One region of the Thermorhabdus hydrogeniformans genome, then DNA from elsewhere that is predicted to be linked to it. Evidence: riboswitches for the same ligand, from Rfam matches in the RefSeq annotation. Region 1 holds a riboswitch; the other holds the start of a gene.
What was found. Region 1 has a riboswitch for S-adenosylmethionine ahead of ACKX14_RS04240 (methylenetetrahydrofolate reductase). Riboswitches for the same ligand answer to the same signal wherever they lie in the genome.
Positions count from the first base shown of each region.

Region 2: it holds a riboswitch for S-adenosylmethionine, as region 1 does, so the genes downstream of both, ACKX14_RS10205 (methionine ABC transporter ATP-binding protein) here and ACKX14_RS04240 (methylenetetrahydrofolate reductase) in region 1, are expected to answer to the same signal.

Region 1 is NZ_JBJYKD010000006.1:30,648-38,268, forward strand. Features, by position in the region: gene ku (non-homologous end joining protein Ku) at 128-961, shown strand; gene ACKX14_RS04225 (ATP-dependent DNA ligase) at 1,014-1,964, opposite strand; gene ligD (non-homologous end-joining DNA ligase) at 2,305-3,198, shown strand; gene ACKX14_RS04235 (NAD(P)/FAD-dependent oxidoreductase) at 3,385-4,455, shown strand; SAM riboswitch class I at 4,596-4,709, shown strand; gene ACKX14_RS04240 (methylenetetrahydrofolate reductase) at 4,768-5,205, shown strand; gene ACKX14_RS04245 (homocysteine S-methyltransferase family protein) at 5,190-7,610, shown strand.
Region 2 is NZ_JBJYKD010000019.1:26,313-33,933, forward strand. Features, by position in the region: gene ACKX14_RS10195 (MetQ/NlpA family ABC transporter substrate-binding protein) at 1-764, opposite strand, end outside; gene ACKX14_RS10200 (methionine ABC transporter permease) at 883-1,536, opposite strand; gene ACKX14_RS10205 (methionine ABC transporter ATP-binding protein) at 1,529-2,563, opposite strand; SAM riboswitch class I at 2,636-2,761, opposite strand; gene ACKX14_RS10210 (ABC-ATPase domain-containing protein) at 2,929-4,638, shown strand; gene ACKX14_RS10215 (secondary thiamine-phosphate synthase enzyme YjbQ) at 4,669-5,067, shown strand; gene ACKX14_RS10220 (fumarylacetoacetate hydrolase family protein) at 5,111-5,863, shown strand; gene ACKX14_RS10225 (hypothetical protein) at 6,123-6,320, shown strand; gene uvrB (excinuclease ABC subunit UvrB) at 6,545-7,621, shown strand, end outside.

The sequences.
Region 1 (7,621 bases):
AAGAGTGAAGCTGTGGGGAATTATATCAATGAGCAAAGAACATCGCATGGTGTAATTTCGTAAAACCTATTGCGCTGAGTTATTATTCAACATTACTGTTATGCCGATTAAAATTGGAGTGATGAAGATGAGAGCGCTGTGGAGAGGTTCCATCAGCTTCGGTCTGGTTAATGTTCCCGTAAAGATGTACGCCGCCACCGAGAGAAAGAGCATAAGCTTCCGCCAGATTCACAGGGCGTGCGGTACCCCCATTCGCTATGAAAAGGTATGTCCCGTATGCGGCCGCAAGGTAGAAGATGATGAAATCGCCCGGGGCTACGAGTATGAAAAGGGGAGATTTGTGATAATCGAGGACGGGGACCTGGAGAGCATACCAGACAGGACCACCAGGACTATAGATATTGTGGACTTTGTGGATTTGAAGGAAATTGACCCCATCTATTTCGACCATTCCTATTTTCTTGGGCCGGAGGAAACCGGGCAGAAGGCTTATATACTTTTGAGAAAGGCCATGGAGGAAGCGGGGAAGATTGGCATCGCAAAGGTGGTGATCCGGGCAAAGCAGAGCCTGGCCTGTCTCCGCCCCTACGGTGAACACCATCTGGTCATGGAGACCATGTTTTTCCCCGACGAGGTGAGAAATGCGGCGGAAATTCCCATATCGCCGGATGTAAAGCTTCATGAAAACGAGGTCAGGATGGCGGTTCAACTGGTGAGTTCCCTTTCCACCGGCTTCAGGCCGGAAAAATATACCGACGAGTACCGGAAGGCCTTGCTTGAAATCATACGGGCCAAGGTGGAAGGTGAAGAAGTGACAATACCCGCGGCCCGGGAAGAAAAGGTTGTGGACCTCATGGAAGCCTTAAAGGCGAGCCTTGCCCTGGCGGAAAAAGAAAAGGAAAAAGAGGATAAAGCCAAAACCCCCGGCAGGAGGGGGCGCAAAAAGAAAGTCGCCGGCTAAATGAGCCCTGATGTCCGATGGCCCAAACCCTTTAAGTTGTCTTTACCTCAGGCTAAGATGAAGGCTGGGGCAAAAGGCATCTGTCCGGGGGTTCATCGACAATGGCCTGGATGCTCGGCTGCCTGATGGTCCCCCTTTCGGTCCATTCGATAAATTTAATTTTTACGGTGATCCTGGGTTTAACCCAAAGAATACCCTTGAGCCTTTCCGGTTTATTGACAAACGGCCGCTCAAGGGCTGCCAGCGGTTTTAATCTTTGTGTCAGGTCCTTCCATTCATTTGCGGTCAATTTTCCCGTGCCGGCATGCCCTACGTACCATAGCCGGCCCGTTTCGTCATACAGGCCCAGCAGCACGGCGTTTACCACGTTGCCCCGGAAAGTTGCTCCTCCTATGACGGCAGTCAGGTCCCTGTAATTTTTTATCTTCTGCCAGCGGTCGTTTTTACCGCCGACAATATACCTGCTGTCAATATCCTTGCACACGATACCTTCCATATCCTCCGCCTTTATCACATTGAATAATCCTTCTGCGTCGGTAAAGTTTTCGACAAGTTGTAAATCCTCCTGCGGGGTGACTGTTTCCGCCAGGATTTGCTGCCTCTGGTGCAGAGGAAGCCCCGTAATCCACTTCCCGTTGTAATATAAGATGTCAAATATCATATAGGAGACTGGAATCGACCGCCGGGCTCGTTCCACATTTTCGGGTTTACGGATTCCGTCCCTTCGCATAACTTCGTGGAATGAAGGCTTGCCGCCAGAAAGGGCTATTATCTCACCGTCCAGGATGACCGATGAAGCGGAACAATATCGAGCGATATCGAGGAATTCCGGATACTGCACGGTCCTTTCATTTCGCCTGCGGTTGAACAACCTGACCTCATTTCCATCATAGTAAGTGAGGACGCGGACGCCGTCCCACTTAACCTGGGCTATCCACCGCTCTCCGGCCGGTATTTTTTCCGCACGTATTGGTTCAAACGGAATAACGGGTGTAAGCAACATGTCCGCTCCCTGATAAATCGATTTTTTATTTTCCCGACTGTAAGTTTCTAGATATAAGCGTTACTGATTAATGACCGTTCTTTATTTAAATAGGATGCCCGCTTTCGAGATTTTTTAAAATTTGTACTCCGGGATTTTTGGTATAATAGAAGTAAATTAAACTGCTCTTCCGGGATTTGAGGACAGGGGTGCGGCCTTGGCGGTGGAGAAATATCTGTAAAACGAAAATCTTGAGTTTGCGGCAAAAATGGAACAGGCCTGCACGGGTTGTTAAAAAGCCCTTAAAAGGGAATCATAACTTTATAGACCCCGATGGAATTTGAAAATGTGTTTGGGGCAGGTGTCTGTTTTGCCGCTGGTTTATGTGGAAAATGAAAAACTCAACCTCACAAACCTTTCAAAGGTGTTGTGGCCCGAAGACGGCATTACCAAAGCCGAGTTTATAAACTACTATACAGAAATGGCTCCGTTTATATTGCCCCATCTAAAAGACCGCCCCATGGTTTTTACCCGGTATCCGGACGGCATATACGGCAAAGCCTTCTACCAAAAGAATATCCCGGAATACGCCCCTGACTGGCTTAAAACTTACGAGGATTTCCATGATGAGAAAACGGTGCGGTACGCCGTTATAAACGACACTCGAAGTTTGCTATGGGCGGCCAACCAGGCCAGCATAGAGCTGCACCCCTGGCTCTCCAGAATAGGTTCGGTGGAATACCCGGATTTTGTGGTGTTTGACTTTGACCCAATGGAGGACACCAATTTCGAGGATGCCAGGGAAGTGGCCCTGGCCTTGAAAAAGCTGCTGGACATGTCCGGTCTGGTGGGATTTCCCAAAACTTCCGGGGCCACGGGGCTGCAGGTTTATATCCCCATAGAGCCCAAATACACGTACGAAGAAGTGCGGGTTTTTGCCCGGTTTTTCTGCAAAGTTCTGGAAAAGACCTTCCCCGATATAACCACCACCGAACGCAGTGTGGATAAGAGAGAAGGCAAGATGTACCTGGATTACCTGCAAAACGTGAGAGGCAAGACCATAGTGGCCCCCTACAGCCCGCGCCCGAAAAAGGGGGCGCCTGTTTCGTGCCCGGTGACCTGGGAGGAGCTGAAACAGGGGGTTGTGCCGCAAATGTTCCACATTAGGAACATGCCCGCGAGGGCTAAGGAAAAGGGCGATCTGTTTAAAGGTGTTTTGACGATTAAACAGCACATAGACAGGTGGTTGAAATGAAGGCCTTTTTTAAATGAAGGAGGGCATTGCATGAACATAACTTTTGGCTGGTTTCTGGATTTGTCCATTATCTTTTTTCTTATAATGGCGGGAGTAGTTTTTTTTCTGATAATAAGGAGTATCCTTGGAATTTTTCTTCGAAGGTAAATTTTCGTAAAAACTACGGGTCTCAGGGAGTGGATTGTTGTGGCCAGAGTTCTGGTTATCGGCGGAGGGCCGGGAGGCCTTTATGCCGCTGCCGAGGCGGCAAAACACGGATTTGATGTGACTCTAATGGAAAAGGGTAAAATAGGCGAAAATATCCGGTGCGCAGAAGGCTTTTTTGATGTACTGAAACGCCTGGGTAAGCCCTGCGCCGGAGTCAGGTTCAAGGTGGAAGAACTTGTTATAAAAGCAGGTTCTACATACCGGTTTGACGTAAGGCCTTTGTTTTTATGGATGATAGACAGGAGCACCTGGCAAAAAGAACTGGCGAAGAGGGCTGCGGAAACGGGCGTGATTATAAAAGAGGACTCGCCGGTTAAGCCAGAAGACCTGAAAAAATTGAAGGGAGATTACGATTTTATAATAGACGCCAGCGGGGCGCCTTCAATAACCTCCAGGGTTTACGGCTTTTCGGGTTTTTATAAAAATCACTGCGGCAGGACGGTCCAGTACACTGTGGAAGGAGACTTCTCCCACATCGGCAACCGCCTTAAAGTCGGTTTTTTGCCGGATTTCTGGGGCTATTACTGGATATTCCCGAAAGGAAAGGATGAACAGGGGAGGGAGACGGCCAATGTGGGCATAGGCAACTTTGATTCGGCGGATAAACGGAAATTGTGGGGCATGCTGGATGATGTGATGAGGCGGGAAGGGTTGGACGGCCCCGGCTACAGGGTTATAAAATCCCTCGGCGGGATTTGCCCTTCGAAAATGCCGGAAAAGCTCATCTACGACAACATCCTGCTGGTGGGAGATGCGGCGGGGCTAACATCACCGCTGCATGGCGGGGGTATAGATATGGCGGTTATTAGCGGCATCGAAGCGGCCCGCGCCATATCCAGAGACCTGACCGGCTACGAGCGGCGGATAAGGAGCATTTTTTCACGGAGGCTGGAATTCGAAAAAACCGTTGCCACGGCATGGGGAAAGATGTCCTTTGAAAGGGTGGAAAGGGTCCTGGCAAGGGCTTGCAAATTTAAGTTTTACAGGGTTTTATTCAACCCCCGATTTTACACCCCAGCCACAGCCGCGCTTTTTAAATTTATCGCCTAGCAAGAAAAACTGCAGCAAATATTTCCGGAGCCGCATCAAAATCATAATTTTAAATCATATTTTATATATTTTTATATTGACAGCAATTTGGCCTGCTTGATATAATCATAAAAAACTGAATACGATAAAGGTTGTAAAACCTCTTATCAAGAGAGGTGGAGGGACTGGCCCGATGAAACCCGGCAACCGTTAGAAGCCCCCCTTCTAAAATGGTGCCAATTCCTGCAGAAGCATAGTCTTCTGAAAGATAAGAGATCTTGCGGATGGAGAGATTGAGGCCTCTTATCTTGAGAAGAGGCCTCAAGTTTTTATATGGCAGTTTCATCGCCGGTTAAGAAGAGAATCCGGGCGCAAGGGAAATGCTCATATAAAAACATGAAAAATATTGTGAAAGGAGTCAGCCGTACGGAATCTGGCTTGAAAAACAAGTTGAAGAAAGGTTTATTTACTGTTACCGTGGAAATTTCATCTCCAAAAGGCACGGATCTGGAAAGAGTTCTTGCTGATGTAAGGGAACTGGAAGATTACGCGGATGCGGTTAATATTTGCGACAACCCGATGGCCAATATGAGGATGGGGGCAATACCCCTTGCGCATATAATTCAGGAAAGAACGGGGGTCGAAACAATTCCCCACTTAGCCTGCAGGGACGGGAATGTGATCGGCCTCCAGTCGGAAGTTTTAGGAGCCTGGGCCCTCGGAATAAGAAATATTTTCGTTGGGAGGATAAAAGTGTGTCGACTTTTTTAGAAGCAATTAGAGAGAAAATAGTGGTTTTCGACGGCGCCATGGGCACCGAACTTATCAAACGGGGCCTGAAAGCCGGCGAGTGCCCGGAAGCCTGGAACGTCTACCGCCCGGAGGCGGTAATGGATATTCACAGGGCCTATATCGAGGCCGGAGCCGACGTAATAGAGACAAATACATTCGGGGCCAACCGCGTCAAACTTTCCCACTTCGGCATGTCCGGCAGGGTGAGAGAAATAAATTTAAGGGCGGTGGAAATCGCAAAAAAGGCCTCGGGCGAAAAGGCTCTTGTGGCTTTATCCGTCGGCCCCACGGGGATGCCTGTGGAGCCGTACGGCCCTACGGCCCTGGAGGAGGCCATAGACGTCTTTAAAGAGCAAATAGCCGGCGCCCTGGAGGCCGGGCCGGATTTGATAGTGGTGGAGACCATGAGCCAGCTTTCGGAAGCCCGGGCTGCGGTGCTGGCGGCCCGGGAGCTTTGCGACATTCCGGTGGCGGTCACCATGACCTTCGAAGAGACGGGCCGGACCATCACGGGCACAGACCCGGCCACGGCCCTCTTTGTCCTGGGCTCCATCGGCGCCGATGTGGTCGGGATAAACTGTTCCCTGGGCCCGGATAAAATGGCGGCGATCCTGGCTGAAATGGCAAGATACCGCCATATCCCCCTTCTGGTCCAGCCCAATGCCGGCATACCGGAATTTGCCGACGGCCGGACCGTTTACCACCTTTCACCCCGAGAGTTCGCCGAAAGCTGCGTTAAGCTGGCGGATGCGGGATTAAACGCGCTGGGGGGCTGCTGCGGCACCACCCCGGAACATATAAGATTGCTGAAGGATAAAGTCCGCGGGCGAAAACCCCGGCAAATAACGCCCGGATCCGAAACCGTCCTGTGTTCCGACAGGCTGACGGTGTTCTTATGCCGGGATAAACCGGTAAAGGTCATAGGAGAGAGGATTAATCCCACCGGAAAAAAGCTCCTGGCCGAAGAACTGAAGGCCGGTTCCTTAAACCGCGTGGTGGAAGAGGCCCTTGCCCAGAAAAAGGCCGGGGCCCATATCCTGGATGTGAATCTGGGAGTTCCCGGCATAGATGAGCAGGCTTTAATGAAAAGGGCCGTATTGCGCCTTCAGGAAACTGTAGACCTTCCCCTTTGCCTTGACAGCAGCAATCCCGATGCCATTGAAGCGGGCCTCAGGGTATACAGCGGCAGGGCGCTGGTAAATTCGGTAAACGGCACCGGCGGAAGTCTTGAAAAAATACTGCCCCTCGTCAAAAAATACGGGGCGGCCGTCATAGGCCTTACCATGGATGAGAGGGGTATCCCCGAGAAGGCAGAGGAAAGATTTAAGATAGCAAAGAAGATCGTAGAAGCCGCCGCCGGGTACGGCATTCCAAAGCAAGATGTGATAATCGACTGTCTCACCCTTACGGCGGGAGTCCGGCAGGAACAGGCAATGGAAACCGTTAAAGCCATAAGGATGGTCAAAGAAGAGCTGGGGTGCCTCACCGTCCTGGGGGTCAGCAATATTTCCTTCGGCCTTCCGGAAAGAAATGCCGTAAACGGCGTTTTTCTGGCCATGGCGCTGGAGGCGGGTCTGGACCTTCCCATTATAAACCCGCTGGATGACGGGTTGTGGAAAGTCGTAAGGGCCGCCGGCGTGCTGACCGGGAGGGACAAAAATGCGGCCGAATATATAGCCTTTGTAAAATCGGGGGCCGGGGAGAATAACGCGGCTATAAACTCAGGCGGCACACGGGCGGACAAGGAGCTGTATAAAGCGGTGGTGGAGGGCCGCGGGGCGGCGGTGGAAGAATACCTGGAAGAATTGTTCCGCAAGGGGATGGAGCCTTTGAAGATCATAGACGGCATATTAGTGCCCGCTCTGAACGAGGTGGGAGAAAAGTATGAAAGCGGAGAATATTTTATCCCCCAGCTTATGCAGTCGGCGGAAACCGCCCGGCGGGCTTTCGACGCAGTAAAAAAGCGCTTCCCGTCGGGACTTAAAAAAAGTGCCGTGAAAGTGGTGCTGGCGACGGTCAAAGGCGACATCCACGACCTGGGGAAAAACATAGTGAGGGTGATAATGGAAAACTACGGCTTTGAAGTTATAGACCTGGGCAGAGATGTGGATCCGGGGGCAATAGCGGGAGAAATAGAAAAACACCCCGATGTGATGCTGGTGGGTCTCAGTGCCCTTATGACCACCAGCATACCTTCCATGGAAAAAACAATTCGGGAGATAAAAAGTCGATTCCCCCGGTGCAAGGTGGTGGTGGGGGGCGCAGTACTGAGCGAGGCGCTGGCAAGGCGCATAGGGGCGGATTTTTACGCCAGGGACGCCATGGAAGGCGTAAAAGTGGCGGAAAAGGTCTACGGTGCAGCAGGACAGCCCGCGGAAACCTAGAAACATTTTTT
Region 2 (7,621 bases), on a different contig from region 1:
TTTTTAAGCTCGGGTCTTGATTCGTCGCCTTTGCGAACCGCCAGTATGTTGACATAGGGGGAATCCGCCGATTCGATGAAGAGAGCATCTTTGGTGGGCACAAGTTTTGCCTCAAGGGCGTAGTTGGTATTGATTACCGCCGCATCCACGTCCTGCAGTACCCTCGGCAGAGTGGCGGCCTCCAGTTCTGATATTTTAACGTTTTTGGGGTTTTCGGCGATATCCCCCACGGTGGCTTTAATGCCGGTGCCTTCCTTTAATTTTATAACTCCGGCCGATTGCAGGAGCAACAGAGCTCTTCCACCGTTGGTGGCGTCGTTGGGTATGGCGATGGTGGCTCCCTCTTTCAGTTCACTGAGGTTTTTAATCTTTTTGGAATAAATTCCCATAGGTTCGATATGGACTTTAGCGATATAAGTCAGGTCAAGATTGTGTTCTTTTGAGAAGTCTTCAAGATACGGAATATGCTGGAAATAATTAGCATCCAGTTCTTTCTCGGCCAGTTTGAGGTTGGGTTGCACATAATCCGTAAATTCTACAATATCCAGCTTGATTCCTTCTTTTTCGAGGATGGGTTTTACGACATTTAATATTTCGGCATGGGGTACCGGTGAAGCCCCTACTTTAATGGTTACGACCTTTGAGCCGCCGGAATTTTGGCTCTGAGATTGTTCGCCGGAGCTGGCTCCCTGCTTTGCGCCGCACCCTGCCACAAGAGCGGCGATAAGACCCAGTACCAAAACCAGAGTTAAAATCTTTCTCACATAAATCTCCTCCTCGTTTTAAACTAAAAGTTGATTTTGGTGTAGAGAATCAGTCTGCTGCCCGAGATGGCCAAAAGCACCCCTGAATCAAAGGGTCTTTTACACATAAGATGTTAAATTACCGGTTTTTTGAAAGCCGGCTTACAAAGAAATCACCTATCATCTGGGTCAGCTGCACCATGACCACCAGGATTACCACGGTATACAGCATGATGTCAAGCATAAAGCGCTGATACCCGTATCTCACAGCCAGATCTCCCAGTCCACCACCTCCTATGACGCCTGCCATGGCGGAATATCCCACCAGATTTATGGTGGTTATGGTAATCCCCGCGGCTATTGAAGGCAGTGCCTCGGGGATCAGCACCCTGGTTATGATCTGAAAAGGCGAAGCTCCCATGGCCTGGGCCGCTTCTATGACGCCGCGGTTTACTTCCCTCAATGCCGTTTCGGTGAGCCTGCCCATAAAGGGAATGGCCGCCACCGAAAGGGGGACGATGGCTGCTGTAGTTCCTATCGCCTTTCCCACCAGAAGGCGCGTGAAAGGTATGAGGACTATTAACAGGATTATAAAGGGCACGGAACGAAATATGTTTACGATGGTGCCAAGTATTTTATTTAAAAGAATATTCTGCAGTATCTGGCCCCTGTCGGTCACCATCAGCAGTATGCCCAGAGGTATGCCAAAGACCGTTGCAATTAAAACCGACACCGCCACCATATAAATGGTCTGCCATGTGGAAACCAGCAGCAGGTTTAATGTTTCAGACATTTTCAATCACCTCCACATTGAGCCCCAGCCCTTTAAGGTATTCAAAAGCCTCGGCGGTCCCGCCGTTCTTTCCCCTCAGTTCTACCACAAGAGTGCCGTAGGGGGTGTCCTGGATGTGGTCGATGTTGCCATACAGTATGTTGACGTCCACATCAAATTTTCTTACGATGCTGGATATGACGGGCTGGGCGGTAATCTCGCCGAAAAAGCCGATTTTGACGATTTTCCCTTCCAGGTGCCCGTGGTCGAGGTTCCTTATCCTGTCTTTTAGCTCTTCGGGAAGTTCCGATAGAGTTATGGATTTCAAAAAATTGCGGGCGGTTTCAGTCCTGGGGTTTGAAAATACTTCCAGGAGGGGCCCCTGTTCCACCACGCGGCTTTTCTCGATGACCGCCACCGTGCGGCAGATCTGCTTGATGACGTTCATCTCGTGAGTTATCAGCACTATGGTGATTCCCAGTTGCTTGTTGATGTCCCTCAGAAGGCTCAAAATGGACAGAGTCGTCTGTGGGTCCAGGGCCGAAGTGGCCTCGTCGCACAACAGGACCTTTGGATCGTTGGCCAGGGCCCTGGCAATACCCACCCTCTGCTTCTGGCCGCCCGAAAGCTGAGAGGGATAGCTGTCGGCCTTGTCGGAAAGTCCCACAAGGTCTAAAAGATTTTCCACTTTTTCATTGATTGTCTTTCTGTCCAGACCCGCAATCTCCAGGGGAAATGCGACATTGCCCCTGACGGTCCTGGAAGAAAGCAGGTTAAAATGCTGAAATATCATGCCTATTTTTTTTCGCATTTCCTTTAGTTCATTGGGAGTAAGGGTGGTCATTTCAACACCGTCTATCTCTATGGAGCCGGAGGTGGGCTTTTCAAGCATGTTGATGCAGCGGAGAAGGGTGCTTTTCCCGGCGCCGCTGAGGCCGATGACACCGAAAATATCGCCCTTTTTTATATCCAGGTTAACGCCGTCCAGCGCCTTGATATCCCCCGAATCCGAATGATATATCTTCGTGAGATTTCTGATGTGGATCACCGAAGACCCTCCTTTTGCCAAAATAAAAATAAAAAAACCCCTTCTGACAACACGAAGAGGCTTTCAAGAATCCTCTCATCTGTCAGAACACAGCGTTCTGCAGGAATTAGCACCGCTGCAGCCGCGGCTTTCGTCGACCGCCGGCTGCCGGTTGCCGGGCGTCATCGGGCCAGTCCCTCAGCCTGCTCTTGATAAGAGTTCTTCCGCATATTCACTTTGGTTGCTTAAAATATTAGCATGGTTTTTTTTGTTTGTCAATAGGCAGATCAATACACAACCGGGGTTTAAATAGATCCGGGTATGGTGTATAATATTACCATAAAGCTTTAGATATTTGCACCGCTTTTAGTTGGAGGAAAGTTGAGATGAAGTATAAGGACGACTTGAAAAAAGTACTGGACAGAATCGACGGAAAGGGATATAAAGCTTACAAGGAGATACAGGGCGAATACGACTTCGGATACTTTAACCTGTATATCGACCACGTCCAGGGGGATCCTTTTGCCGCTCCATCCAGGATAAGAGTAAGGGTGGATATGAAAACCGCAGGCATCGACGAGCGGCTGTATAAGACACCGGCAAGGACCACGGCGCTGGAGGATTTCCTGGCAAGGGAAGCGGCGGATTTCATCCGGACGCTGCCGCGGGTGAGCGGCACCGGCAAAAGCGGGGAGATTTATATAGACAGGGGCAACCAGGAGATTTTAAAGCGGACCGCGGTAATTGTGAAAAAAGACTACGTGGAGGCCAGGCTGAGCGTGGGTTTACCCGCCTTTGGCCGGCGCATTAACGGGAGGGGAGCGGCTGCGCTGTTGTTGGAGTACCTGCCTCAAATAGTAGACAGGGCCCTTTTATTTAAAAGCATAGATGGAAAAACGGCGGGAAAGTGGGTGGAACTCTTCGAAGACCAGGAATATCTCAGGGAAAGACTCAAGAAAAGCGGCCTTGTGGCCTTTGTGGCCGACGGCTCAATTTTGCCCAGGGAAAGCGGCATAAGCGACAGGCCCATGAGGGGCGGTAAGGTGGTGCCCTTCAAATCCCCGGAGAGCCTCAGGGTGACTTTCAACCTGCCAAACTCGGGAGTAATAACAGGCATGGGCATACCGGCCGGCGTTACCCTCATAGTGGGAGGCGGGTACCACGGCAAGACCACCCTGCTTTCCGCCTTGCAGCGAGGCGTTTACAACCACATACCGGGGGATGGCAGGGAATTCGTAGTGACGGTGGAAGATGCGGTGAAAATAAGGGCCGAAGACGGCCGCCGGGTGGAAAAAGTGGACATCAGCCCGTTTATTTCCAACCTGCCCGACGGCCAGGATACCGTGAGGTTCTCCACGGAAAACGCCAGCGGCAGCACATCCCAGGCGGCCAACATAATGGAGGCCGTTGAAATAGGCACCAGTCTGCTGCTCCTGGACGAGGATACATCGGCCACTAATTTCATGATAAGAGACGCCCGGATGCAAAAACTGGTATCAAAGGACAAGGAGCCCATAACCCCGTTTATAGACAGGGTACGCCAATTGTACGAACAAATGGGCATCTCTACGGTTCTTGTCATGGGCGGGAGCGGCGATTACTTTGATGTGGCCGACTGCGTTATAAAGATGCAGGACTATATCCCCTGCGATGTTACCGTTGAGGCTAAAAGGATAGCGGCGGAATTCAAGACGCACAGGCAGGTGGAAATAGGCCGAAGGCCGATTTCCGTAACCCCGCGAATAATTATGAAAGAGGGGCTTGAGCTCAGGGAGAAGAAAAAGGTCAGGACCAGGGATATCGACACTCTGCAGTACGGCAGGGAGAACATAGAGCTCGACTACGTGGAACAGCTGGTGGACAGGAGCCAGACCGCTGCGGTGGGAGAAATTATAAGGTACGCGGCCGCAAAATACGTTGACGGCAGGCGGAGTTTAAAGGAAATAGTATTGAAGGTTTTTGATGATATTGAAAAATACGGCCTTGATGTGGTTTCGCTCTTTGCCGGAAAGCATCCGGGGAATCTGGCACTCCCGAGGCCTCAGGAAGTGGCGGCGGGGCTCAACAGGCTCAGGACTTTGAAAGTTAAAGGTTGATACAGGCGGATTGAAAAGGGGGGAATATGTTTGTTTACTTTTACATTGGAGACGAATTCGAAAAACGAGATGGTGGATATCACGCCTCTGGTTAAACAGGCTGTCAGAGACTCAAAAATTGAGGAGGGACTCTGCTGTGTTTTCGTGCCCCACACCACCGCCGGGGTAATCATCAACGAAAACGCCGACCGCGATGTAAAAGCGGATATTATTGGGGCATTGAGCAGGCTTGTCCCGGCCAGCGGGGATTACAGACATATGGAGGGGAACTCCGACGCCCATATTAAGTCCTGCCTGGTAGGAAATTCGATAACCGTTCCCGTGGAGGGTGGTGTGCCTGCTCTGGGCACCTGGCAGGGGATATATTTTTGCGAATTCGATGGCCCACGGAAGAGAAAAGTCCTGATAAAAATTATTAAAAGCGTATAGCGTAGAGATCAAAATTTTAAAAGACAGTGCGAGGAGGAAGAAAATGAAAATTGTAAGATTCAAGCATGGCACTGACGTGAAATACGGCGTCGTGGAATCTGGAAATGTGCAGGAAATCAATGGGGATATTTTTGCGGAAATACACAAAGGGAAAAACGTATACGGCCTGGCCGATGTGAGGTTGCTTTCGCCGGTGGAGCCGTCCAAAGTCGTGTGCGTGGGAAAAAATTACAGGGAGCACGCTTTTGAAATGGGCGAAGAGGTACCCGAAGAACCGGTGATTTTTCTGAAACCGCCCACTGCGGTAATAGGGCCGGAGGAGGGCATCTTATGCCCCGAGATGTCGTCCAGGGTGGATTATGAAGGCGAACTGGCCGTGGTCATCAGGAACAAGTGCAGAAATGTGCCGCCGCAGGACGTCCGCCGCCACATCCTGGGGTACACCTGCGGCAACGACGTTACTGCCAGAGACCTGCAGAAAAAAGACGGTCAGTGGACCAGGGCAAAGTCCTTTGACACCTTCTGCCCGCTGGGACCGTGGATAGAGACCGAATTAGACCCGGAAGACCTGAAGATACAGACTTTTTTAAACGGCGAGCTCAGACAGAGCTCCACCACAAAAATGATGATTACTCCGGTTTATGAACTCGTAAGCTTTATTTCGAGGATTATGACCCTCCTGCCCGGCGATGTGATTATGACCGGAACGCCTGAGGGTATCGGGCCCATGCGGAGGGGCGATGTGGTTGAGGTTGAAATTGAAGGCATAGGAAAATTAAAAAACCGTGTTTTTTAGCCTCGATTTCGCGCTTTTCTCTGTATAAGGATGGCGCAGTCGTGGCATAATATAAATAGAAAATTTGAAGAGAAATGGAGAAAAATGGATGTAGAAAGGAATTTTTCGAAAAATATATCTTTTTTATAACTTTATGCACTTGAACAAATTTTTATCGTATAGTATAATGTTTGTGAAAGAACTAACAGACTTATAACATATGCCCTCATTTTTTTATACCAATTTATTTTGAAAAATACGCAGAAAAGGAGGGAAAAAAATGACCAGGAATGAGTACCTAGACCGAGAAAGAGACATGCTTTTGAAGGCTTATATGACGGCCGGCGAAGAGGAAAAGCGGGAGATAATGTTAAAGATAATGAACATAGATGCTCAGGCCGGCGACAAGGATACCTACGGAAGAAAATCGAATGGTTTCTTTACCCGCCGTAGAAATAAAATCATTTACATGAACTAAAAAAACCGGGGCCCTCCCGGTTTTTTTAGTTTCATCGATATTTTGGCTGATGGAGTTTCGGCTGATACAGCCGCTTCACCCTGCAGTGAGTCGGGATGCGGCAAAGGATAAAAGGATAGATAATTAACACCGGGTTTTGCGAACAATTTTTCGGTTTTGTCTTTTCACGGTAAATGATATATGTTATAATGCTGAGAAGAGACCAAAAGGGAGAAGGTGTTTGTATGGGAGAATTTCGGGTGATTTCCGAATTTGTCCCGCGAGGCGATCAGCCGAAAGCCATTAGAGAATTGAGCGAAGGGATAAAAAAGGGATATAAATTCCAGACGCTGCTCGGGGCCACAGGTACAGGGAAGACTTTTACCATGGCTCATCTCATTCAGGAAGTCCAGAAACCCACTCTGGTCATAGCCCACAACAAAACCCTGGCCGGACAGCTGTGCAGCGAGCTGAAGGAGTTTTTGCCGAACAACGCCGTCGAATACTTTGTGAGTTATTACGATTACTATCAGCCCGAAGCTTATATTCCCCAGACGGACACCTATATCGAAAAAGACGCCTCCATTAATGACGAAATAGACAAGCTGAGACACTCCGCCACCGCCGCCCTGTTTGAGCGCAGGGATGTGGTAATTGTCGCCAGCGTGTCGTGCATATACAGCCTGGGCTCTCCCGTGGACTATGAAAACCAGGTCATATCCCTCAGGACCGGCATGGAACGGGAAAGAGACGAGGTTGTGAGAAAATTGATAGACATACAGTACAGCCGCAACGAATACGATTTTCAACGGGGCACCTTCCGCATCAGAGGCGACATTCTGGAAATATACCCGGCTTCTTTTACGGAAAGGGCTATTCGGGTAGAATTTTTTGGGGATACTATAGACCGGATCACCGAAGTCGATACCCTGACCGGGGAAGTAGTCGGCGAAAGAAACCATGTTTCCATATTTCCCGCATCCCATTACGCCACGCCCAGAGAAAAAATAGAAGCGGCCATAAAATCCATTCAGCAGGAACTTAAGGAACGCCTGGAAGAACTTCAAAGCCAGGGCAAGGTACTGGAAGCCGAACGCCTAAAACAGAGGACTTGCTACGATATAGAAATGCTGCGGGAAATGGGTTACTGTAAAGGCATAGAAAACTATTCCAGGCACCTCACCGGCAGAAAGCCCGGAGAGGCGCCTTTTACCCTGCTCGACTATTTCCCGAAAGATTATCTGATAATAATTGATGAATCCCATGTAACCCTGCCTCAACTCCACGCCATGTGGGCCGGGGACAGGTCCCGGAAGGAGGCC